3 regions of the Streptacidiphilus sp. MAP12-16 genome follow, and region 2 is predicted to be linked to each of the others. Evidence: riboswitches for the same ligand, from Rfam matches in the RefSeq annotation. Region 2 holds a riboswitch; each other region holds the start of a gene.
The links. Region 2 has a riboswitch for cyclic di-AMP ahead of ABIA33_RS25770 (C40 family peptidase). Riboswitches for the same ligand answer to the same signal wherever they lie in the genome.

Region 1 (7,435 bases), on a different contig from region 2:
TGTTCGACGAGGGCGACCGGCGCATCTTCGGCAACCTGGAGCCCGCCGACCTGGCCGACGGGTGGGTGATGGCGGTGTTCTCGGTGCCCGAGTCCGCGCGCCCCCACCGCTACCAGTTGCGCACCCGGCTCACCTGGCTGGGTTTCGGCAACACCGCGCCAGGAGTGTGGCTGGCGCCCGCCCGGCTGCTCGACGATGCCCGAAGCGCGCTGGAACGCCTCGGGCTGAGCGACTACGTGCACCTCTTCACCGCCGAGTACGCCGCCTTCAGCGACCTGCGCACCGCAGTGGAGGGCTGGTGGGACTTCCCGGCCATCGAGGCGCAGTACGCGTCGTTCACCGACACCTACGCGCCCGTCGCCGAGCGATTCGAGTACCAGCCCGAGATCGACCCCACGGAAGCCTTCGGCTGCTACACGCCGATGCTCACCCAGTGGCGCCGCCTGCCCTACCTCGACCCCGGACTACCGGCCGAGCTGCTCCCCGACGACTGGAACGCAGTGGAGGCCCGCAGGGTCTTCCAACGCCTGCACGTGCTGCTCGCCGAACCGAGCCTGCTGCACGTCCGGAAGGTGACCGGCCTGGAGCAGCAGGTCCCGGGGACCTGAGGCCGAAGGCGCGGCACCTGCTCACGATGCAGGTGCCGCGCCTTCGGACATGCGCCGGGCGAGAGCTTCCCGAGCGGGACGGCTCAGCGGTAGACGCGCACGTAGTCGGCCGCGAAGGTGATAGGTGCCGAACTGGTGGGGGAGGGGTGGTACTGCCCGGCGCTGACCGACAGGCTGAGGTTCAGGTAGGCCGACCAGTTGGCGCCGACGCCCACGCCGTCCGAGTAGACCTTGGTGCCGTTGACGTACCAGTCGACCGAGTTGGCGCCGTAGTAGGTGCCGATGGTCACCCAGGAGTTCGGGCTGATGGCGCCGCTGTTGGTGTAGTAGTCGTGGGCGGCGTTGACGTGGTTGGTCAGCTCCAGCAGGTTGGGGTTGTCGGGGTGGTACTCGAAGGAGTCGACCTCGCCGTTGCCGTTCTTCCACGTCCACAGGGCCGGCCAGGCGCCGGTACCGGACGGCAGCTTGACCCGCGTCTCGGCGTAGTCGCCCGTCCTGACCTGGAAGCCCTCGGTCGAGCCCTCGGTGGTGAGCTGGCCGGTGGTCCAGGCCTGCTTGCCGTTCTCCAGCGTGTTCGAGGACGGCGTGGCAGTGAAGGTGGCGACGCCGTTCGCGACGCTCACGGCGCTCTCGCTGAGCCAGTCGAGCTTGTTGTCGTTCGGGTTGTGGTTGCCGTACTGGAACGCGGTGCTCGTGGTGCCGACCCAGCGGGAGCCCCAGGCGATGGGGCTGTTGAACTCGTCCGACCAGGTCAGCGACTTGCCCGGAAGCGGCGAGGCCGGGGCGGCCGCCGGCGTGCTGGGCGCGGTCGTGGGGGTGCTGGTGGGGGCGCTGGTCGGGGCGCTCGTGGGCGGCGTCGTCGGCGCGGTCGCCGGTGCCGACGCGGAGGCGGCCGAGACCGTCAGCGTGCGGGAGGAGAGGTTGTGCCAGCTGCCCGCGGTGTCCTGCCAGAAGCCGAACTGGGTGTAGCTGCCGGTCGGCAGGGTGCGGCTGCCGGTGGTGATCGAGACTCCGCCCGGGCAGATCCGGACGTTGGACGCCGAGCCGGGGAAGTCCAGGTTGTTGCCGACCGCGTCGCGGATGCCCACGCCCAGCGTCCGCGCGGTGAAGCAGGAGCTGGAGTGGACCCTGAGGCTCGCCGTGGTGGCGGAACCGGCGGTCATGGAGCTGGGGGTGATCCGGTCCTGGGTGACCCTGACGGAGGCGTGCGCCGTGCCGGCCAGGGGGACGGTGGCCAGCGCGGCAGCGCCGGCTATCGCGCCGAAGCGCGCAGGGGTGGTCCAAAAGCTCATGGCAGGTTTCCTCGTGACGCCTGCGAGGTGAGCTGTCGGGTTCGGGCCTGAGGAAGCCCGGCCGCCCGGGGAAGCGGCTTCACCCCGAGCCGAAACCGGCACGCCCGTCCGGGCGTGCGCGTGGCACGGCAACTGACCTGGTTCCCCCGCTCCTGTCCGATTCGGTGCTCGGTTTTCCCGCCGGCGAGTGGACAGGATTCGGCGTCCCGGCGGCAGGTCCGCCCACGGCGGAGACTGCAGGCTAGACATACTTATGTGAATCGGACAATGAAATGTGCCCCGACTCACAGTGCGGGGGGAAACGCCGACGGTGCCCTGGCGTGGCGCTGCCCCGCCGAGCGGGAAATCCGCTGGCGGGGCAGGGCGGGCCCGGTACCGTCCGGGCAGGTCGGAGCGGTCGGGCGCGGGTCAGGCGGTGAGTGCGGCCGCGACGCTGCGGGCCCGCACCGCCGCCGCGGTGTGGGCCGCCTCGCGCTGCTGCTCGGCCAGGGGGATGAGGTCGGCCATCGCCGGGTTGCTGCCGGCGAGGGTGAGCTGGGCCTTGATGAAGGTGACGTCCAGGCCGAGCGCCTTGACCAGGACGGTCTCCAGGTACGGCTGGACCGCGTCCCAGCCGTCGCGCGGGGTGCCCGGGTCGTAGCCGCCACCGTAGCTGAGGATCACGGTGGCGGGACGGCCGCCCAGCGGCGGGTTGTCGCCGAAGGCGATCGTCTGGCCGTGCACGATGATCTGGTCCAGCCAGGTCTTGAAGGTGGCCGGGATGCCCCAGTTGTACATGGGCACGCTCAGCAGGTAGGCATCGGCCTCGACGACCTCGTCGACCAGTTGCTGGCGGACGGCGAAGGCCGCCGCCTGCTCCGGCGTGTGGGATTCGGCAGGCACGAATCCGGCCGTGATGCCGGCTTCGAGCAGGGGCGGAACGGGGGCCAGGCCGAGGTCGCGGTGGGTGACAGTGCCGTCCGGGTGTGCGTCCTGCCATGCCTTGCGGTACGTGGTGGCGATGTCCTTGGAAACGGAGCCGGCCGCGAGTGCGGAGGAGTCGATGTGGAGCAGGTGCGCCATGGGGGGCCTCGCAGATAGATAGGTGGTAACACAGCTTGTCTGTCGACAAGACTGTCTGCAACGCAGACTATATGTCAAGCAAAGCTTGCACTAGGCTGGGCCCCGTGACCGCCAACGAACCAGCCCTCCTGCCGGCAGGGCTCGAGGACAGCCTCGGGTGGCTGCTGGCACAGTGCTTCCGCGCGTACAGCTCTGCCATGGGGCAGGCCGTCGCCGAGATCCCGCACGGCCACCGCGGATTCGAGGCGCTCTCCGGCGCGGCGAACAACAGCGCGCGCAACCAGGCGGAGCTCGCCCGCCAGTTGGGCGTCGACCGGACGGTGATGGTCTACCTCGTGGACGATCTCGCGAAGGCGGGCCTGGTCGAACGGATCGCGGACCCGGCGGACCGCCGCAGCCGCCTGATCCGCGCCACCGACGCCGGAGTCCGGCAACTGGCCGCGGCCCAGCGCGCGATCCAGGACGCCGAAGCCGCCGTACTCGCGCCGCTCGCCCCCGACCAGCAGGCCCAACTGCGGGCCATGCTTCAGGCCCTGGCCTCGCACTACATCGCGGGCGCGGGCGGTCCGGCCAACGCCTGCCAGGTCGTGGCCGAAATCAACACCTGCTGAGAGCTGCCGCCGTAGATCGAGTCCGGAGGCGGCCGCAAGAATCACGCCAATCGGTGGTGCGCGCTGCGTTGTTGCCGCGGCGGCGCGCCCGCTCCGCCGCCGCGTGCCCCGGCGTGCCCGGCGATGTTCCCGTTCACGTCTCGTCCGGCGGCTCCGGCCGTACCGCGCGCATGAGTTGCGCCCAGCGCTTCGGGTCCTGCTGTCGAAGCCGCCGCAGGCGCAGTGCGGCGTTGAGCCGCGCTTGTTCGCCCGCGCCCAGTCCCTGGGGGCGGGTGTACCGGCTGACGAGTTCCGCCATGTCGCTCGCGCTGGGTCGTCTGTCGCTCATGGGGTCAGTCTGCCTGGTGGCGGGTCGATCTCAACCTGCGAGGCGGCGGTCCGCTTCGGTGATCGGGATGTCGTTGATGCTGGCGAAGCGGCGGGACATCAGGCCGTTCGGGTCGAACTCCCAGTTCTCGTTGCCGTAGCTGCGCCACCACTGGCCTTCGGCGTTGTGCCACTCGTACTCGAAGCGGACCGCGATCCGGTTGCCGGTGTACGCCCAGAGCTCCTTGCGCAGCCGGTAGCCCAGCTCGCGCTGCCACTTGTCGCGCAGAAAGGCGACGATCTCCGCGCGGCCGTTGACGAACCGGTCGCGGTTCCGCCACTCCGAGTCCTCGGTGTAGGCGAGGGCCACGCGCTCCGGGTCGCGGCTGTTCCAGGCGTCCTCCGCGGCCTGGACCTTGAGTCGTGCGGTCTCCTCGGTGAACGGGGGGACGGGCGGTCGGACGGTCATAGCGGGCTCCTTCCGACGGAGAACGTTCGTTCTCCGCACTGTCGGCTACTCTAGGAGAACGTTGGTTCTCTCGCAAGGACGGCAGTGATGAATGTGGAGACCGCCCAGGCCGGGGCCCCTCTGACGCGGGTGCTCGACGCAGCCGAGTCGTTGTTCTACGCCCGGGGCGTGCAGAGCGTCGGCATGGACGAGGTCCGCGCGGCCTCGGGGGTCTCGCTCAAGCGCCTGTACCAGCTCTTCCCGTCCAAGGGCGATCTCGTCGAGGCGTACCTGCGCCGCCGTGACGCCCGCTGGCTGGACAGGCTCGCCCGGTACGTCGACGCCTGCGAGTCGCCGCAGGACCGCGTCCTGGCCGTCTTCGACTGGCTGCACCTCTGGTTCGGCGAACCCGACTTCCGCGGTTGCGCGTTCGTCAACGCCTTCGGTGAGCTCGGTGCCACCTCGGCTGCCGTCGCCGAAGCCGTCCGCGACCACAAGGCCGCCTTCCGGCGGTACCTCGCGGACCTGGTCTCTGCGGCGGGCCTGCCTGCCGCGCTGGCGGGCCAGCTCACCCTGCTCGCCGAGGGCGCGATGACCAGCTCGGCGATCAGCGGATCAACCGAACCCGCAGGCCAGGCCCGGGATGCAGCGCGCGTCCTGATCGAGGCGGCGCGGTCGGGAGCGTCCGGCTCAACCGGCCCGGAAGGTCGATGACACGATCTGGAAGTAGTGGTCGGCCTCGTTGAGCTGCTTCACCGGCGCGGAGACCCAGAAGTCGTAACTGCGGCCCGTTTCGGTCCAGCAGAGGTCCTGGACCTGGCGCGCGCCGAAGCCGTCACCGGGGTAGCCGTTCCAGGTCCACTGCCACAGGGCGGCGTCCGTGGTCCCGTGGAAGACGGTGGCCTGCACACTGCCGTTCCGGTAGCCGGGATTGGTGCGCGGCCCGGCCGTGTCCTGGGCCTGGAGCCCGGCGAGCGCGCCGACGGTCGGTGGGGTCGGGTGGATACCGATCCGGAAGGCGCCGTCGGGCGAGAGGTAGAAGACCCGCCCCGCCGAGTCGGTGCTGCGCGCCCAGCCCGTCGGAACGGCCAGGGAGAATCCCGCCGGGTCCCGCTGGAGGCTGAAGCCGTCGGGAACGACGGGCGGCGCGGCGGTGCCACCTGACGGCGACACGGACGGCGGCGCAGAAGGGGACGCAGAAGAGGACGGGGCGGCCGTGGTCGGCCGCGCGGAGGAAGCCGTCGCGGAGCCGGTCGCGGTCGGTCGCGCTGCCGCACTGCCGCTCGCGGTGGCCAACTGCCCGTTCGCGGCCTGCGAACCGGCGTCCGAACCCGTCGCCAGGAAGAGGGCACCGGCCGTGGCCGCCGCGACGGCGACCCCGGCGGCACCCGCGCCGAGCAGTACCGCCCGGCGGCGGCGGAGCCTCCGGGCGGCGTCGGCTGAGGACGTGTCAGCCTTCCGGGGAGCCGGCGGCAGGCGAGGGGCGGGCGGCGGGCCGATGCCGTCCGCGGTCATCGCTGTGTACAGGTCCTGCGGGGTCGCGGCACCCGCGGACTCCCGGTCCAGCGCCGGGAGTTCGCCCCGCTCCACGAAGGTCGAGAGCAGCCGCTCGGCCTCCGGCCCGGTGAGACGCAGCGCAGGCTCCCTGCGCAGCAGCCCGCGCACGACGAGGTCCAGCGGGGCGGCACTCGCTGGGAGCGTGATGTCCTCGTACACCACCGCGTAGAGCACAGCGGACATCGAGTCGCGATGGAACGGCGAGCGACCCTCCAGCGTCGCACAGAGCAGCACGCCCACCGACCACAGGTCGGCCTCCGGTCCGGCCGCACCGCCCTCCACCCGCTCCGGCGCGGTGAACTCGGGCGATCCGAGGAAGGCGCCCTCCTCGGTGAGCGTGGCGCTGCCGTCCACCCGGGCGATGCCGAAGTCGGTGAGGACCACCCGGCCGGTCTCCCGCTCCAGCAGCACGTTGTCGGGTTTCACATCGCGGTGCAGGACGCCCCGGGCGTGCGCGGCGGCCAGTGCCCGCAGCACGGCGAGGCCGATCCGGGCGGCCTCGCGCGGCGGCAGCGGGCCCTCGGCGGCGATCCGACCTGCCAGCGAGTGGCCGTCCACCAACTCCATGACGATCCAGGGCTCGCCGTCCTGCTCCACCACGTCGTGGACGCCCACCACGGAGGGATGCCTCACCTGGGCGACCGCGCGGGCCTCGCGCAACGTGCGCCGACGCTGCTGCTCCCGCTCCTCGACGGAGAGGTCCTCGCGCAGGTGCACTTCCTTCACCGCGACCTGACGGTTCAGCAGTTCGTCCTCGGCCCGCCACACGGTCCCCATGCCCCCGCGCCCGAGTCGCCCCAGCAGCCGGTACCGGCCCGCTATCAGCCGACCGCCGGCTTCCCCACCCGTGGTTCCCATGGCCGACATCATTCCGTACCGCCGGGCCCCGAGGTCGTCACCCGGCCTTGTCGGCGGTCGCCTTCTCAGTCCGCATCAGGAGCCCGGCCAGGAGCGGGCGGAAGTGCTCGAACGGGGGCGCCAGGAAGTCGGGGTCCTTGGCCTGCTCGTCCCAGCGTCGAAGCCGCACCGCGTCGCGTGCGTAGGGGGCGACCGCGAAGGCTGCGGCCTGTGCGGGGGTCATCGGACCTCCCTGCGACCGCAGGGTGTGGACCGACGCCTCGGAGAGCTGGTCGGCGTACCCGGGTTCGACCGCGCAGAGGTAGCGCTTGGCTGCCACGTGCAGCCGCACCGGCTCGGTGACCTGCGGTCCGAACCAGGCGGCGAGCCGGTCCGCGCCGGTGTGGCTGTGCCGGTCGTCGGTACCCTCCATCAACGCCTCACCGCTCAAGCCGCCCTGCTCGGTCGTCAGTTCGGTGAAGTGTCCGATGTCGTGCAGCAAAGCGGCGGCGACCAGCGCGGGTGTGGCCCCGTCGGCCTGCGCCAGTGCCGCGGCCTGTCGCATGTGCTCGGCCTGGGTGACCGCCTCGCCGAAGTACTCGGCGGAACCGGCGCCCGCGAAAAGCGCGGCCAGGACGTCGAGCGGGCTCTCCGGGGGCATCTGCGCGGCTCCGCTGGTGATGGCGGTCATGCGGCGAACCCTATGCGAGGGCG
Region 2 (7,435 bases):
CGCTGTGTCCGGTGTGCGAGTGGCAGCAGGCCCAGCGAGGAGCGTGTTCGGGTTGACCGGGATCGACAAGACAGCGCAGCTCACCTCCCCGTTCGACTGGTTGGACGACGCCGCCGAGCGGCGCCGCAGTGCCGGCCTGGTCCGCACCCTGCGCCCCCGCGCCGCGGACGAGCAGCTTCTCGACCTGGCCGGCAACGACTACCTGGGCCTGGTGCGCCACCCCCGGGTCACCGGCGCCGCCGCCGACGCGGCCCTGCGCTGGGGCGGCGGCTCGACCGGCTCCCGCCTGGTCACCGGCAGCACCGCGCTGCACGCCGAGCTGGAGGCCGAACTCGCCGCCTTCTGCGGTGCGGAGGCCGCGCTTGTCTTCTCCTCCGGCTACACCGCCAACCTCGCCGCCGTCACCGCGCTCACCGACGACGACACTGTGATCGTCTCCGACGCGCTGAACCACGCCTCGCTGATCGACGGTTGCCGGCTCTCCCGCGCCCGCGTCGCCCGGGCGGCCCACCGCTCGCCGGACGCCGTCCGGGCCGAGCTGGCCGTACGGTCCGAGCGCCGGGCACTGGTGGTCAGCGACTCCGTCTTCTCGGTGGACGGGGACGCCGCCCCGCTCGCCGAGCACGCCGCCGCCTGCCGCTCGCACGGCGCCGCGCTGCTCGTGGACGACGCACATGGACTGGGCGTGCTCGGCGAGGGCGGTGCCGGTGCACTCGCCGCAGCCGGCCTCGCCGGTGCGCCCGACGTGGTCGCCACCGTGACGCTGTCCAAGTCCCTGGGCTCGCAGGGCGGAGCGGTCCTCGGCCCGCGGCGGGTGATCGAGCACCTGGTGCAGTCGGCCCGCACCTTCATCTTCGACACGGGACTGGCGCCCGCCGCGGTCGGCGCTGCGCTCGGCGCCCTGCGGCTGATCCGCGAGGAACCGGAGCGCGCGGAACGCGCCCGCCATGTGGCGCGGGAGTTCTCGACCCGCCTCGCCGCGAGCGGCCTCGACGTGTCGGTACCGGACGCCGCCGTGGTGTCGGTACGGGTGCCCGCTCCGGAGACGGCGCTGGCCTGGGCCACCGCCTGCCGGGAGCAGGGCCTTCTGGTCGGCTGCTTCCGCCCGCCGTCCGTCCCCGACCGCTGGTCCCGGCTGCGGCTGACGGCCCGCGCGGACCTGACGGAGGACCAGATCGGCCACGCCGTGGAAGTGATCGTCAGGACCGACCCGCGGCGCTAAGACCGGTCGGTCTGACCGGTCGGTCTGAAACGCCGCGAGCGCGGATGAGGGCATGGCTAGGCCTTCGGTGGACACCGCTGGACGGCGGCGGTGCCGGCGCGGTGGGATGACCTCATGACTCAGAAGATCCGTTGGGGCATCCTCGCCACCGGCAGCATCGCCGCCGACTTCACCCAGGACCTGCAACTGCTGCCGGACGCCGAGATCGTCGCCGTCGGCTCGCGCACCGAGGCGTCCGCCCGTGCCTTCGCGGACCGCTTCGGCATCCCCCGCGCCCACGGCAGCTGGGCGGCGCTCGCGGCCGACGACGACGTCGACATCGTCTACGTCGCCACCCCGCACCACGCGCACCGCGAGGCGGCGGCGCTCTGTCTGGAGGCCGGGCGCGCCGTCCTGTGCGAGAAGCCGTTCACCCTCAATGCCGCCGATTCCAGGGAGCTGACGGAGCTCGCCCGCAGCCGCGGCCTGTTCCTGATGGAGGCCATGTGGATGCGCTGCAACCCGGCGATCCGCAAGCTGGTCGAGCTCGTGGCGGACGGGGCCGTCGGCGAGGTCGGCACCGTCCAGGCCGACTTCGGCCTCGCCGGTCCGTTCGACCCGGCGCACCGGCTGCGCGACCCGAAGCTGGGCGGGGGAGCGCTGCTCGACCTGGGCGTCTACCCGGTCTCCCTGGCCCACCTGCTGCTGGGCCGCCCTGAGAGTGTGTCGGCCTGGGCGAAGCTCACCCCCGAGGGCGTGGACGCCAACACCGGCCTGCTGCTCGGCTACGAGTCCGGCGCGCTGGCCACGCTCAGCTGCGGCCTCGTCGCGGCCACGCCCGTGCGCGCCGTCGTCAGCGGCCCGCTCGGGCGGATCGAACTCTCCGCGCCGTTCTTCTGTCCCGACCGCATCTCGCTCTACCGGGGCGAGGGCGAGTCGGTGGAACCGGAGGTGTTCGAGCTGCCCCGCACCGGCGTCGGCCTGGCACACGAGGCCGAGGAGGCCATGCGCTGCCTGCGCGCAGGACTCCTGGAGAGCCCCTTGGTGTCCTGGCAGGACACCCTGGAGGTCATGGAGATCCTCGACGCCGCCCGGGCGCAGACCGGAGTTCGCTACCCGGGCGAGTGACGTCGGCAGCCCTCCGCCGCAGAGCGTCAGCCGGCCGGGTGCAGGCGTCAGGGGGGCAGGCGTCAGGGGGGGCAGGCGTCAGCCGATCCGCCCGAACCAGACCGAACCGGTCCAGATCCGCTCCAGCTTGACGTACGAGCCGGAGTGCGGGGCGTGCCAGATCCGGTTGTACCCGGCATAGATCCCGACGTGGTAGACGTAGCTGCCCGAGTGGAAGAACACCAGGTCACCGGGGCGCAGACTGGCCCTGGAGATGTGCCGGACGCTGTTGTACTGGGCTTGCGCGGTGCGTGGCAGATTCTTGCCGGCGTGCTTGAACGAGTAGTACGTCAGGCCCGAGCAGTCGAACCGGTTGGGGCCTGCGGCGCCGTAGCTGTAGGGGTCGCCGTGTTTTGATGCCGCGATGCTCAGGGCCTTGGCCTCGATCGTCGCGGCATCGGCGGGGCTGTTCGCCAGCAGGGTGCTGCCGGCCACGGCGGCCAGCGTGAGCGCTGAGGTGACCCCGGCCCGCCAGCGGCGGCTGTTCAGGTTCCGCTTCGGGGCATGGGTGATCGCGGACGCAGTCATGCGCTTCCTTCCGGAACCGCCTACGAAAGGTCTCCCTGTCGGGTTCGGGCTCCGAAAGCTGCCCGGCCACGTGGTGGCTTCACCCCAAGGGACGGTCCGGCCGTCCCGCCTTGATTGGGTCTCCCGCTCTCGCCTGTCAGGTGTGTTGTGCACCTGGCGTCCGACCGGTGGCGAGACTCGGCGTCCGGCCGGACCGCCCCGCCTGGGTGGCGGGGACTTTCTGTTCGGCCGTCAGTATTGCCACGTTCTTATGGGATCTTCACGTCGCGACGGCCTTTTGTGACTCTTGTCACCTCGGGTTTCGGGATCGGATTCCGGTTGTTTCCAAGGGTGTTGATAAATTTCACACGGATCTCGGGAATATGGCCTGACCTGCGATGACGCCTCGTCAGACGCTGATAGGGAGTCAAATCTTCCGCCTATTAGGGGCGTTCGCCGATCACTCGTCGAGGTGATCTCCCAGGAGTTCCCGTGATCTCCCGGTGATCTTCCTGGTGATCTCCGGTGAGTATCGGAGTCCGGTATTCCGCCGGCTCGTCGATCATTCGCCCGAGCGCCCGATGGCACCGCTCCGCTGCCGGTGGCGCGAGGCGGATCCGGCTCGTGCCTCTGACCTTCCGAGCCGCCGGTCCGCTAACGTGTCGGCACACGATCCACCCCGCCGGGCGCGGATCGGACGTGGTGGCGGCGGGCAGTGCGGCCCGTGTGCGACGCCGACCACGGCCGGTACCCCCGCCGCGTCCCGACGGCCTCCCGCGGCACGACGGCGTGCCCGCGTCCCCTCCCCCCAAGCAGCCTGCATGGGACGCCCCCAGAGGTGATCGCCGATGAGACTCTCCCCGCACGAGCAGGAACGCCTGCTCATCCATGTGGCCGCAGACGTCGCCAGGGCCCGGCGCGAACGCGGACTGCGCCTCAACCACCCGGAGGCGGTTGCGATACTCACCGTCCACGTCCTGGAGGGCGCGCGCGACGGCAGGACCGTCGCCGAGCTGATGGAGTCCGGGCGCAAGGTGCTGTCCCGCGCCGACGTCATGGAGGGGATCCCGGAGATGATCCACGACGTCCAGGTCGAGGCGACCTTCCCCGACGGCACCAAGCTCGTCACCGTCCACGAGCCGATCGCATGACCGCCGCGCCGACGGCTCCCGGTGTCGTCCCCGGGATCATCCCTGGAGAGGTGCTGCTCGCGGACGGAGAGGTCGGGCTCAACCTCGGCCGCCCCGTGACCACCCTTGCCGTGGTCAACACCGCCGACCGCCCGATCCAGGTGGGCTCGCACTACCACTTCGCCGAGGCCAACCCCGGTCTGGACTTCGACCGGGCCGCCGCCCACGGCCGGCGCCTCAACATCCCGGCCGGGACCGCGGTCCGCTTCGAACCCGGCATCCCCGCCGAGGTCGAGCTCGTGCCGCTGGGCGGACGCCGCGAGGTGCTGGGCCTGCGCGGCGAGACGAAGGGAAGCCTCGATGACTGACGCCCGCGACGCCCGCGACTCCCGTGACGGCCGCGACTCCCGCGAGCCCGCACTCTCACTGACCCGCCGCCGCTACGCCGACCTCTACGGCCCGACCACCGGCGACCGCATCCGCCTCGCCGACACCGACCTGCTCATCGAGATCGAGCAGGACCTCAGCGCCGGCGGCGACGAGGCCGTGTTCGGCGGCGGCAAGGTCATCCGCGAGTCCATGGGCCAGTCCCGCGCCTCCCGCGCCGAGGGCACTCCGGACACGGTGATCACCGGCGTGGTCGTGCTCGACCACTGGGGCATCGTCAAGGCCGACCTCGGCATCCGCGACGGGCGGATCACCGCCCTCGGCAAGGCGGGCAACCCGGAGACCATGGACGGGGTCCACCCCGACCTGGTCTTCGGCCCCGAGACCGAGGTGATCTCCGGCAACGGGAAGATCCTCACCGCCGGGGCCGTCGACGCCCATGTCCACCTGATCTGCCCGCAGATCTTCGAGGAGGCCCTCGCCTCCGGCGTCACCACCCTCCTCGGCGGCGGCACCGGACCCGCCGAGGGCAGCAAGGCCACGACCATCACCCCCGGCGGCTGGCACCTGGCCCGGATGTTCGCGGCGGCCGAGCAGTACCCCGTCAACTTCGGCCTGCTGGGCAAGGGCAACACCGTCAACGCCGAGTCCATGCGGGCGCAGCTGCGTGCCGGAGCCATGGGCTTCAAGATCCACGAGGACTGGGGCGCCACCCCCGCCGCCATCGACGCCTGCCTCAACGTCTGTGAGGAGACCGGCGCGCAGCTCGCCATCCACACGGACACCCTCAACGAGGCCGGCTTCGTCCAGGACACCCTCGCCGCCATCGCCGGGCGCGGGGTCCACGCCTACCACACCGAGGGCGCAGGCGGCGGCCACGCGCCGGACATCATCACCGTCGTCTCGCAGCTCAACGTGCTGCCCAGCTCGACCAACCCGACCCGCCCGCACACCCGCAACACCGTGGACGAGCATCTGGACATGCTGATGGTGTGCCACCACCTCAGCCCCAGCGTGCCCGAGGACCTGGCCTTTGCCGAGTCGCGGATCCGCCCCTCCACCATCGCCGCCGAGGACTTCCTGCACGACCTCGGCGCGATCTCCATCATCAGTTCCGACTCCCAGGCGATGGGCCGGGTCGGCGAGGTGGTCATGCGCACCTGGCAGACCGCGCATGTCATGAAGCGCCGCCGAGGGGCGCTGCCCGGAGACGGGCCAGCCGACAACAACCGTGCACGTCGCTATGTCGCCAAATACACCATCAACCCGGCGGTGGCCCAGGGCCTGGCCGCCGAGATCGGCTCCGTCGAGACCGGGAAGCTCGCCGACCTCGTCCTGTGGACCCCCGCGTTCTTCGGCGTCAAACCCGACCTGGTCATCAAGGGCGGCCAGATCGCCTGGGCGCAGATGGGCGACGCCAACGCGTCCATCCCCACCCCGCAGCCCGTGCTGCCCCGTCCCATGTTCGGCGCCATCGGGCGCGCCCCGGCGGCCAACTCGCTCAACTTTGTCACCGGCTCCGCTTTGGACGACGGCCTGCCCGAACGCCTCGCCCACGACCTCGGCATCGGCAAGACCTTCACCGCCATCAGCAACACCCGCGGCGTCACCAAGGACCATCTCCACGAGAACACCGCCCGCCCCGAGGTCACCGTTGATCCCGACACCTTCACGGTGCGGATCGACGGTGAGATCGTCGAACCCCGGCCTGCCACGGAACTCCCGATGGCGCAGCGCTACTTCCTGTTCTGATCCCTCTTCCGACCCGCCGCCTCACTCCGTACTTCTCACTCCACCCCTGACTCCACCGACACCCGGGACGGTGATGAACCCAGCACTCCTGCTCCTCTCCGACGGCCGCTTCCCGGCCGGGGGCCATGCCCACTCCGGCGGTGTTGAAGCCGCCGTGAAGGCAGGGCGTGTCCACGACGCCGCGACCCTGCACGGGTTCTGCACCGGACGCCTGCACACCGCGGGACTCACCGCCGCCGCGCTCGCCGCGGCGGCGGCCCGCGGCGACCTGGACCCGCTCACCCTGGACGACGCCGCCGACGCCCGCATCCCCTCCCCGGCGCTCCGCGCCGTCTCCCGCCGGCTCGGCCGCCAGCTGATCCGGGCAGCCCGCACCATCTGGCCCGACCCGACCCTCGACCAGCTCGCCGCCGACCGCCCACGCGGCGCCCACCAGCCCGTCGTCCTCGGCCGCACCGCAGCGGCCGCCGGACTCAGCCCGCACGACGCCGCGTCGGCCGCCGCCTACGACAGCGTCTCCGGACCGGTCACCGCCTGCGTGCGACTGCTCGGCCTCGACCCGTTCCAAGCCACCGCCGTCCTGGCCCGGCTCACCCCTGACCTGACCACCGTCGCCGCCGCCGCCGATCGGGCCGCCGAAGCCGCAGCCCACGCCGGAACCGACGCCCTCCCCGCCGCCTCCGCGCCCCTGCTCGACCTCTACGCCGAGCAGCAGGCCGCCTGGGCGGTCCGACTCTTCGCTTCCTGAATCCCCTCAGCAAGGAGCTCCCGTGCACCGTGACCACGACCTGCCCGCGCCTCTGCCGGGCCTTGACCCCCTGCGCCGCGACGGCCGCCGGCGCGCCCTGCGGATCGGCCTCGGCGGCCCCGTCGGCTCCGGCAAGACCGCCACCGTCGCCGCCCTCTGCCGCGTCCTGCGCGACGAGCTCTCCCTCGCCGTCGTCACCAATGACATCTACACCACCGAGGACGCCGAGTTCCTGCTGCGCCACGCCGTCCTCCCACCGGAGCGGATCACCGCCGTGGAGACCGGCTGCTGCCCCCACACCGCGATCCGCGACGACATCTCCGCCAACCTCGAAGCCGTCGAGGACCTGGAGGCCGAAGTCGGCCCGCTCGACCTGGTCCTGGTCGAGAGCGGCGGGGACAATCTGACCGCGACCTTCAGCAAGGGCCTGGTCGACTTCCAGATATTCGTCATCGACGTCTCCGGCGGCGACAAGATCCCGCGCAAGGGCGGTCCCGGCGTCTCCAGCTCCGACCTGCTCGTCATCAACAAGACCGACCTCGC
Region 3 (7,435 bases), on a different contig from region 2:
AGACGCTGCGGGTCGTTGGCGTGCTGTTCGGGATCTACCTACTGGTCAGCGGGATTCTCCAGGTGATCGTGGCCTTCGCGATCCATGTGCAGACCGCCGCCAGGGTGCTGAGCTTCGTCGGCGGCGCACTGTCGATCATGCTGGGCCTGATCTGCTTCCGCGGCTTCGACCAGTCCATCGTGCTGCTCGCGCTGTGGATCGGGTTCGGCTGGCTGTTCCGCGGCGTCACGCTGGTCGCGCTCGCGGTCTCGGAACCGGGCATGCCGGCCCGGGGCTGGCAGATGTTCCTGGGCCTGATCACCGTGCTGGGCGGAATCCTGCTGGTCGTCGAGCCGCTCAGATCCGTCTCGGCACTGACGCTGCTGGCCGGCTGGTGGCTGCTGGCTGTGGGCGTCGTCGAGGTCTGCATCGCCTTCTCGCTCCGAGGCAGCGTCCGCGCGGCGGAGCACGCGATCTGAGGGCGGAGCCCGCGATGTGAGGTGACGTCATGAGCCAGGAGCGCAACATCCTGCTGTTCGCCTTTCCCGAGCGCGACCAGACTGTCGAGGCCTTCGCCGAGATCACGGATCTCCTGCCGGGACTGCTCCAGGCCGCCGTCGTCGAGCGCGACGGCGACGGAGTGCTGCGCACGGCCGACACGTTCAGCTCGACGCCCGGGGACGCGGACAGCCTCTCAGGCGGCCTGTTGGGGAACGTGATCGCCGTCGTGGGCGGCCCCTTGGGCGTCCTGCTCGGCTGGACGCCCGGCCTTGCGGCGGGCGATGTCGTGGACACGAAGGTGGACACGACGCACGCGGAGAGCGGCATCGAGGATCACCTGCGCATGCTCAGCGAGCGAATCCCCGTCGGCGGCACCGCCCTGTTCGTCGACGCGGTCGAGGTCAGAGCCGCCGTCGCGGACGAGCTTGCCGCCCGGCACCACGGCACCCTCACCCGAGTCCCGGCCGACGCGGCGGGAGCCGACGTGAGGGCCGCACACCACGCCACTCGCGCCGCCGCCAGGACCGCACGCGAGGAGCATCTCAAGGCCCGGCGGGCTGCCCTGAGGACCAGCAGCCTCGGCAACCCCTTCTCGCACGGACCAGGCTGACGCGTGCCGCAGCCCCGCCGCCGGCCCCGGAAAGAGGGCGGGGCGGGCGGCGGGGCTGCGGCACGCGTCAGCAGCCGCCAGTAGCCAGTAGCCGTCAGTAGCGCAGCGCAGCGGCGATGCGGCCGTCGTCGCTGAGCGTGTCGTCGGGAACGAAGCGCACCTCTGCTCCCGAGTCCGCCGCGGCCTCGACGATCGAGTCGACCACGTCGTCCACGGTTGCCCGGGTCGTGCCGCCCGACGGGACGACCAGATGCTCGCCAACCGCCTCAGCGGACACCTGCAGGTGCTCCTCGACCAGCAGCAGCGCGACCCGTCCGGCCCGCACCATCTGCCGCACCTCGTCGACGCCGCCGGCGAACAGGCGCTGCCCGCGGGCTGCGTCGAGCCGGTCCAGGGCCCACGCGGTCCGCGCCTTCGCGTGTGCGGCGAAGGTGGGGCGCAGCAGCTCGGCGAGCTGGTGCCCGGTCACCTGGTCGAGCCCGCCGTGGTCCAGCCGGCCGGCCACGTCCACCTGATGGTCCGACTCCTCCTCGAAGCGGGTGACGTCGCCGATCGCACCGACGACGAAGACCGGCCGCCGCTCCGCGGCCAGGGCCTTGCCGAGCGCGCTGTCGACCGACCGGAGGTACTGGCGCACCCGCTCGTCGCGCTTTGAACTGGGACGGTTGCCGAAGTTCGGCCCGGGGATCGCGTCCTGCGGGTCGGGGATCTCGGGCTCCACCGGGAACCCGTGTCCGGTGACGGGGGCGAACGCGTCCTCGGTGCCCTCCCACAGTCGGGCGGCCTGCAAGGACAGGGTCAGCACCCAGTACGGGCGCCGGTACTGCCGGGCGGCGATCAGGTTCCGGGTCAGAAACGTGGACTCCAGCAGGACGCGCTCCGGCGGGGCGGTGGGCGCGGCGAACTGCCACACCTGGTGCTCACCGGCCGCGACCAGGATGAGCAGGCCGTCCTCGGCATGGACCAGGTCGACCTGGGACGCGGCCTGGTCCAGCTGCCGCTCCAGGTCGATCCGGCTCTCCCGGGAGACCTCAGGGTCGGCCGCGATGCGCTTCTTCGCCTCGGCCAGCAGGTTGCGCAGCCGGATCGGGTCCTGTGCGTTGTCGGGTTCGCGGCGGTGCGTGGCCATCAGCAGTGACACGGCCGGGTAGCGCCGGGGACGCCGAAGGTCTTCCAACACGGCCGGCGTCAGTTCGATGGTGTGCAATGGTGCGCCCTCTCCTGTGGTCTGGCTCGGCGTGAACCGGGGTGAACGCCTCCCCGCGAAGCGGACCGGGCGCCTGCTCCAGGAAACCAGCGCCGCACACCGGCCGCGACTCGGCCGGGCGCGCGAAACGGGCGGGAAGCGAATACCGCGAACTGGTTCATATCGAACCACGGCCGACCCGCGATGCCCGGCAAGGAGGCGCGAGGCGCGCTTGCGAGACGTCGCTCCGCGTCAGCGGCGGCGGCCCAGCCGACAGCATCGTGCCCCTGCGGCTGACGGTTCGTCGGCTGCAGGGGCACGATGCCGGGCGGTGAGGCAGGAGAGCTGCGATCAGCTGATGCGGCCGGCGAAGTCCGGCGCCCAGTTGCTGATGGTGTCGGTCTTGACACCGGCGCCCGGGTTGGCGGCCTCGACGTACTCGCCGCCGCCGACGTAGACGGCGACGTGGTATGCACCGGCAGCGGTGCCGTCATTGGACCAGAACAGCAGGTCACCGGGCTGAAGCGAGCTCAGCGAGACGCGGGTGCTGGCGGAGGCCTGCTCCTGGCTGGTGCGCGGGATGGAGATCCCGGCCTGGGCCAGGGCGGCCTGCGCCAGACCCGAGCAGTCCCAGCTGGACGGGCCGGTGCCGCCGTAGGCGTAGGCGTCGCCGACGTGCGCCTTCACGAAAGCGACCGCGGCGGCCATGTTGCCGCTGACGGTGCTGCTGGTCGTGGCGGCGGAGACGGCCTGGGTGGCCTGCGTGACCGCCGAGCCGGAGCCGGAAGCCGAGTGGGAGGCGGCAGCGGAGGCGGCGTCGGAACCGGACTCGGCGTCAGTGCTGGCGGTGGTGCTGGAGCTCGTGCTGGAGCCGGCGTCCGAGCTGGTGGAGGACTTGGACGCGACGCCGCCGCCGAGGGAGAGACGCTGACCGGGGTAGATCACGTTCGGGCCCGCGGTCAGCGTGGACTTGTTGAGGGCGTAGAGGCGCTGCCAGCCACCGGAGACGTGCTCCTTGCCGGCGATGGTGGAGAGCCAGTCGCCGGAGACCACGGTGTAGTTGCCGGCGGTGGTGCCGGCGGACGGGGTGGTGGTCGAAGAGGTGGACGCGGAGTGGGTGGAAGGAGTGGTGGCGCCGGAGGACGCGGACGCCGAGGAGGACGAGGAGGTCGTGGACGACGACGAGGTGTTGACGGAGGCGGGTGCGCCGCCCTGGCTCAGGCCGGCCTGCGGGCCGCAGACGGGCCAGGCGGTCGGGCCCTGCGAGGCGAGGACCTTCTCCGCGACGGCGATCTGCTGGTCCTTGGTGGCCTGGTCGGCCGAGGACGCGTACTGAGTGCCGCCGTACGCGGCCCAGGTGGAGGCGGAGAACTGGAGCCCGCCGTAGTAGCCGTTACCGGTGTTGATCGACCAGTTGCCGGTGCTCTCGCACTGGGCGACCGCGTCCCAGGTCGAGACGGAGGCGGCAGAGGCGGTGGTCGCGCTGACCAGGGGGATGGCGAGGCCGACGCCGGTCAGGCCGGCCGAGGCGATAAGGCGCTGGGTGGTGTTGCGGCGGGCCTTCGGGGCACGACGGCGCCCGGTGCTGGACAGCATGAAGAAGAGTTCCTCTCCCACGCCTACGAGGTGAGCTGTCGGATTCGGGCTGGAGTTGCCCGGCCGTGCGCTGCACGGCTTCACCCCTAGCCGCGATCGCGTGATCGCGGCGACTTACCTGGGTCCCCCGCTCCTGCCGTGGTGCGGTGTGTCGGGTCTCGACGCCTCCGGTGGCAGGACTCGGCGTTCCGGAGGTGTCTGTTCCGCATAAGTGCGGACGCCTCGCACGCTAGGCAGGCGGCCGTTGAAACCACAATGGTTTGTGATGCCCGTCACCGCCGGTGGTCCCACCTGGTGCCGTTATGTGGGCATTTGAATGGATCACCGCACCCGCACGAACGGCAGTGACCCGGTGCACAGGTGCACCGGGTCACTGGGAGAAGGAGGGAAGCGGCTACCCGAGTCGGGTCAGCCTGGCTCCGAGGGAGGGCTGGGACAGCTCGCGCTGGAGCGTGACCGGGATCTTCTGGGCGTTCTGCCCGGATCCCACCTCCAGCATGCCGACCGTCGTGCCCGCCGTGCCGGTGTGCGGAACCCCGCCGTCGGCGGCAACCAGCGTGACGTTCACCAACAGCCCGCTCCAGCCGACGACCGTCACGTCCTTGGAGGCCACGACCGGGGTCCTGCCGCCGAGCCCGTCGTCCACGTAGCCGACCACGTCGCCCTTCTTCGCGACGGTGTGCGCCTGCAGCGTGCCCTCGGCACTGACGACGACCTTCTGACTGTTGATCAGCACCGAGGGCAGCCAGCCGCCGGTGCTCTTCGAGGCAGGCTGGCTCAGCACCACGCCCACGATGGTCTGCGTGGTGCCACCGATCTGCTGCTGCGCCGCCCACATCAGGCAACCGAGGGCCGCGCTGCTGGAGCCGGTCTTGATGCCGATGACGCCGTTCTTGCCCAGCAGATTGTTGTTGTTGTACGTCAACGCGTTCCCGGGCGGAGTGAACGAGGGGGTGCTGACGATCTCCCGGAAGACCGGGTCCTGCATCACCGTTCCGGCCAGCTTGAGCTGGTCGTTCGCGGTGCTCCTGGTGGTTCCGTCGAGGCCGCTGGGGTCGGTGTAGGTCGACTTGGACATCCCCAGCGCCGTCGCCTCGGCCTGCATCTTCGTCACGAACGCGGCGTCAGAGCCCGCGTCCCAGCGGCCGAGCAGGCGGGCGATGTTGTTCGCCGAGGGGATCAGCAGCATCTGCAGGGCCTGGTACTCGCTGATCTGCTCACCCTCGGTGACCTTCATCACGGACTCGCCGCCGGCCAGGCCGGTGGTGTACTCCTGCGCGGCCTGGTGGTCGACGGTGATCGTCGGCCCGGGCTCACCCGTGCTCAGCGGGTGGTCCTTGAGGACGAGATGAGCGGTCATCACCTTGGTCACGCTGGCGATCGGCACCGGGTTGTCCGAGCCGCTGTGCCCGAGGGTGCCGAGACCGGGGACCTCGGCGGTCGCCTGCCCGCTGGCGGGCCAGGCAAGGGCCGGGGTGGAGCCGGTGAAGGCGTAGGTCGAGTCGGCGGTCAGCCGGAGGTTGACCTTCGGCAGCGGGCGCAGCACCTGGACCACGGCCAGGATCGCCAGGACGAGGCACAGCAGGCCGCCCCACAGACTGATCCGCTTGATCGCGCGGCGGAGCGGGGAGGCCGGACGGCTGCTGAGGGTGGCCAGGATCTCCAGTGCCTCGGAGGTCGTCTCGGGGGAGGGCGAGGCGTCCCACGATTGGATCGCGGCGGGAGTTGGCCGGTGCTCGGCGGGGGAGACTGCGGTGTCGGGGAGGGGCGGGGCGACCTGCGACATGGGCCGGGTCTGCTCGGCCGCAGCGGCGATCGCCGCTGCGCTCGCCCCTTCGCCGTACGCCCGCGCGCCTGCCGGGTGCGAGCCGCGCGGGGCGTGCGGGGCGCGCTCCGCGGGCGGTGCAGCCGAGGGCGGCGCGGAGGCCGGGGCCGAAGGCGACGCGGAGGTCGGAGCCGAGGCCAGCGCTGGGGTCGGCGGGGAGGTCGGGGCTGGGGTCGGCGCGGAGGCCGGGGCTGGGGTCTGCGGGGAGGTCGGGGCTGGGGTTGCGACCGACGTCGGGGCCGAGGTCAGGGTCGGAGTCGGGCCTGGGGCCGAAGTCGTGGTCGTGGTCGAGGGCGAGGCTGGGATCGGAGTCGAGGTCGGGGTTGGGGCCGAGGTCGAAGCCGGGGTGGGAGCCGCCGCTGAGGCCGGGGTTGGGGCCGAGGTCGAAGCCGGGGTGGGAGCCGCCGCTGAGGCCGGGGATGGGGCCGAAGCCGGAGACAAGGTCGACTCCGTCGGCGCGGTCGGAGTCGGTTCCGAGGTTGGGGTCGGAGCCAAGGTCGAAGCCGGGGTTGAGATTGAAGCCGAGGCAGGAGCCGACGTCGGGGCTGGGGCGGGGGGCGGAGGGGTGTCGGTGGGTGGGGTGCCGGGATCGGCGGCGACCGCTTCTTCCTGCTCCTCTACCTCTGCCTCTGCCTCTGCGTCTGCCTCTGCGTATACCTCTACCTCCTGCTCTGCCCGCGGCGCCTGGCCGTCCGCGTCGGGCTCGACATGCTCCCGGGCGCCGTCGTCCGGGGGAGCGGACTGGCGGAGCGTGCGGGTGGGCTCGTCCAGAGCAACGCGCAGTGCCGTCGTGGGCGAGTCGACGCGCACCTCGTGGCTGGTGGGTTCGGCGACGCGGTCATCCGCGCCCGCGCCGGGGGCAGGCGAGACGCGCACGCTCTCCCGGGGGTCCCGCCTGGCGGCGGCTCCGGCCTCGGCGTCGGCCTCGGCCGTGCCGGACCGAGCGAGCCAGGTTTCGGGCTTCGCCGCCCGACTCCCGCCCGCTTCGCCGTTCCGCTCCACCCTGTCGGGGGACTCGCCCACGTAACCCAACCTCCTCGCACGCCCGAAGAAGCGCCCGGAACCGGACGCCCCTCCTTCAAGTTTCTTTCACAACCACGACAACGCTGGCTCGCAGCGGCTCTCACCGGCGATTCCTTTGTCGTACCAGCCACTCCACTGGCAGACGTGAGGCTCGCCGGGACGGTTCCCGAGATCACGGTGTCGTGTCACTCTCGAGGCACTCTCGACAGCAGGGTGTGAGAGGCGTCACTCTGTCTTCATCCACGCGGGGAGGCTTGGATGGGCAAGAGCCGCAGAACAATTCCCGAGGAACTGTTGTTGCTCGCGCTGGACCCGCAGACCGGGACCACCGCGCAACCGCAGACCCTTGACCTCGGACTGGCCGGGGCACAGCTCGTCGAGCTGGCCATGGCTGGAAGAATAGTCCCGGACGGGGACCGGATCGCCGTGGTGAATCCACGACCGACCGGCGACCCGACACTGGACCACGCGCTCGAACTGCTGCGCAGACGTGGCAGTGCGGTGCGTGCCGTGCACTGGATCGGCGGGCCCCGCCTGGGGCTGCGCCAGACGTACCTGGCGCACCTGGAGCGGTGCGACATGGTGCGGGCAGTGCCCGGACAGGTGTGCGGGGTACTGCCGACGACGCGGTACCAGGCGTCCGACGACTGCACGAACAGCGCGATCAAGGAACGGCTGGACACGGCCATCCGGACCGGAGTACCCCCGGACCCCC

Region 1: linked by a shared signal. The riboswitch ahead of ABIA33_RS33845 (hypothetical protein) and the one ahead of ABIA33_RS25770 (C40 family peptidase) in region 2 are both predicted to bind cyclic di-AMP.
Region 3: linked by a shared signal. The riboswitch ahead of ABIA33_RS01090 (transglycosylase family protein) and the one ahead of ABIA33_RS25770 (C40 family peptidase) in region 2 are both predicted to bind cyclic di-AMP.

The regions. Positions count from the first base shown of each region.
Region 1 covers NZ_JBGCBY010000037.1:60,147-67,581, reverse strand. Annotated here, with positions in the region: gene ABIA33_RS33850 (PaaX family transcriptional regulator C-terminal domain-containing protein) at 1-608, shown strand, start outside; gene ABIA33_RS33845 (hypothetical protein) at 692-1,900, opposite strand; cyclic di-AMP (ydaO/yuaA leader) riboswitch at 1,904-2,077, opposite strand; gene ABIA33_RS33840 (FMN-dependent NADH-azoreductase) at 2,309-2,962, opposite strand; gene ABIA33_RS33835 (MarR family winged helix-turn-helix transcriptional regulator) at 3,067-3,573, shown strand; gene ABIA33_RS33830 (hypothetical protein) at 3,707-3,901, opposite strand; gene ABIA33_RS33825 (nuclear transport factor 2 family protein) at 3,932-4,348, opposite strand; gene ABIA33_RS33820 (TetR/AcrR family transcriptional regulator) at 4,436-5,041, shown strand; gene ABIA33_RS33815 (serine/threonine-protein kinase) at 5,018-6,742, opposite strand; gene ABIA33_RS33810 (phosphonate degradation HD-domain oxygenase) at 6,780-7,412, opposite strand; gene ABIA33_RS33805 (LD-carboxypeptidase) at 7,423-7,435, opposite strand, start outside.
Region 2 covers NZ_JBGCBY010000021.1:70,167-77,601, reverse strand. Annotated here, with positions in the region: gene ABIA33_RS25785 (hypothetical protein) at 1-56, shown strand, start outside; gene ABIA33_RS25780 (8-amino-7-oxononanoate synthase) at 53-1,222, shown strand; gene ABIA33_RS25775 (Gfo/Idh/MocA family protein) at 1,337-2,329, shown strand; gene ABIA33_RS25770 (C40 family peptidase) at 2,408-2,896, opposite strand; cyclic di-AMP (ydaO/yuaA leader) riboswitch at 2,899-3,049, opposite strand; gene ABIA33_RS25765 (urease subunit gamma) at 3,724-4,026, shown strand; gene ABIA33_RS25760 (urease subunit beta) at 4,062-4,373, shown strand; gene ABIA33_RS25755 (urease subunit alpha) at 4,366-6,144, shown strand; gene ABIA33_RS25750 (urease accessory protein UreF) at 6,218-6,892, shown strand; gene ureG (urease accessory protein UreG) at 6,915-7,435, shown strand, end outside.
Region 3 covers NZ_JBGCBY010000001.1:242,271-249,705, reverse strand. Annotated here, with positions in the region: gene ABIA33_RS01105 (HdeD family acid-resistance protein) at 1-458, shown strand, start outside; gene ABIA33_RS01100 (hypothetical protein) at 488-1,090, shown strand; gene ABIA33_RS01095 (chemotaxis protein) at 1,185-2,297, opposite strand; gene ABIA33_RS01090 (transglycosylase family protein) at 2,628-3,893, opposite strand; cyclic di-AMP (ydaO/yuaA leader) riboswitch at 3,878-4,031, opposite strand; gene ABIA33_RS01085 (D-alanyl-D-alanine carboxypeptidase) at 4,267-5,658, opposite strand; gene ABIA33_RS01080 (GPP34 family phosphoprotein) at 6,979-7,435, shown strand, end outside.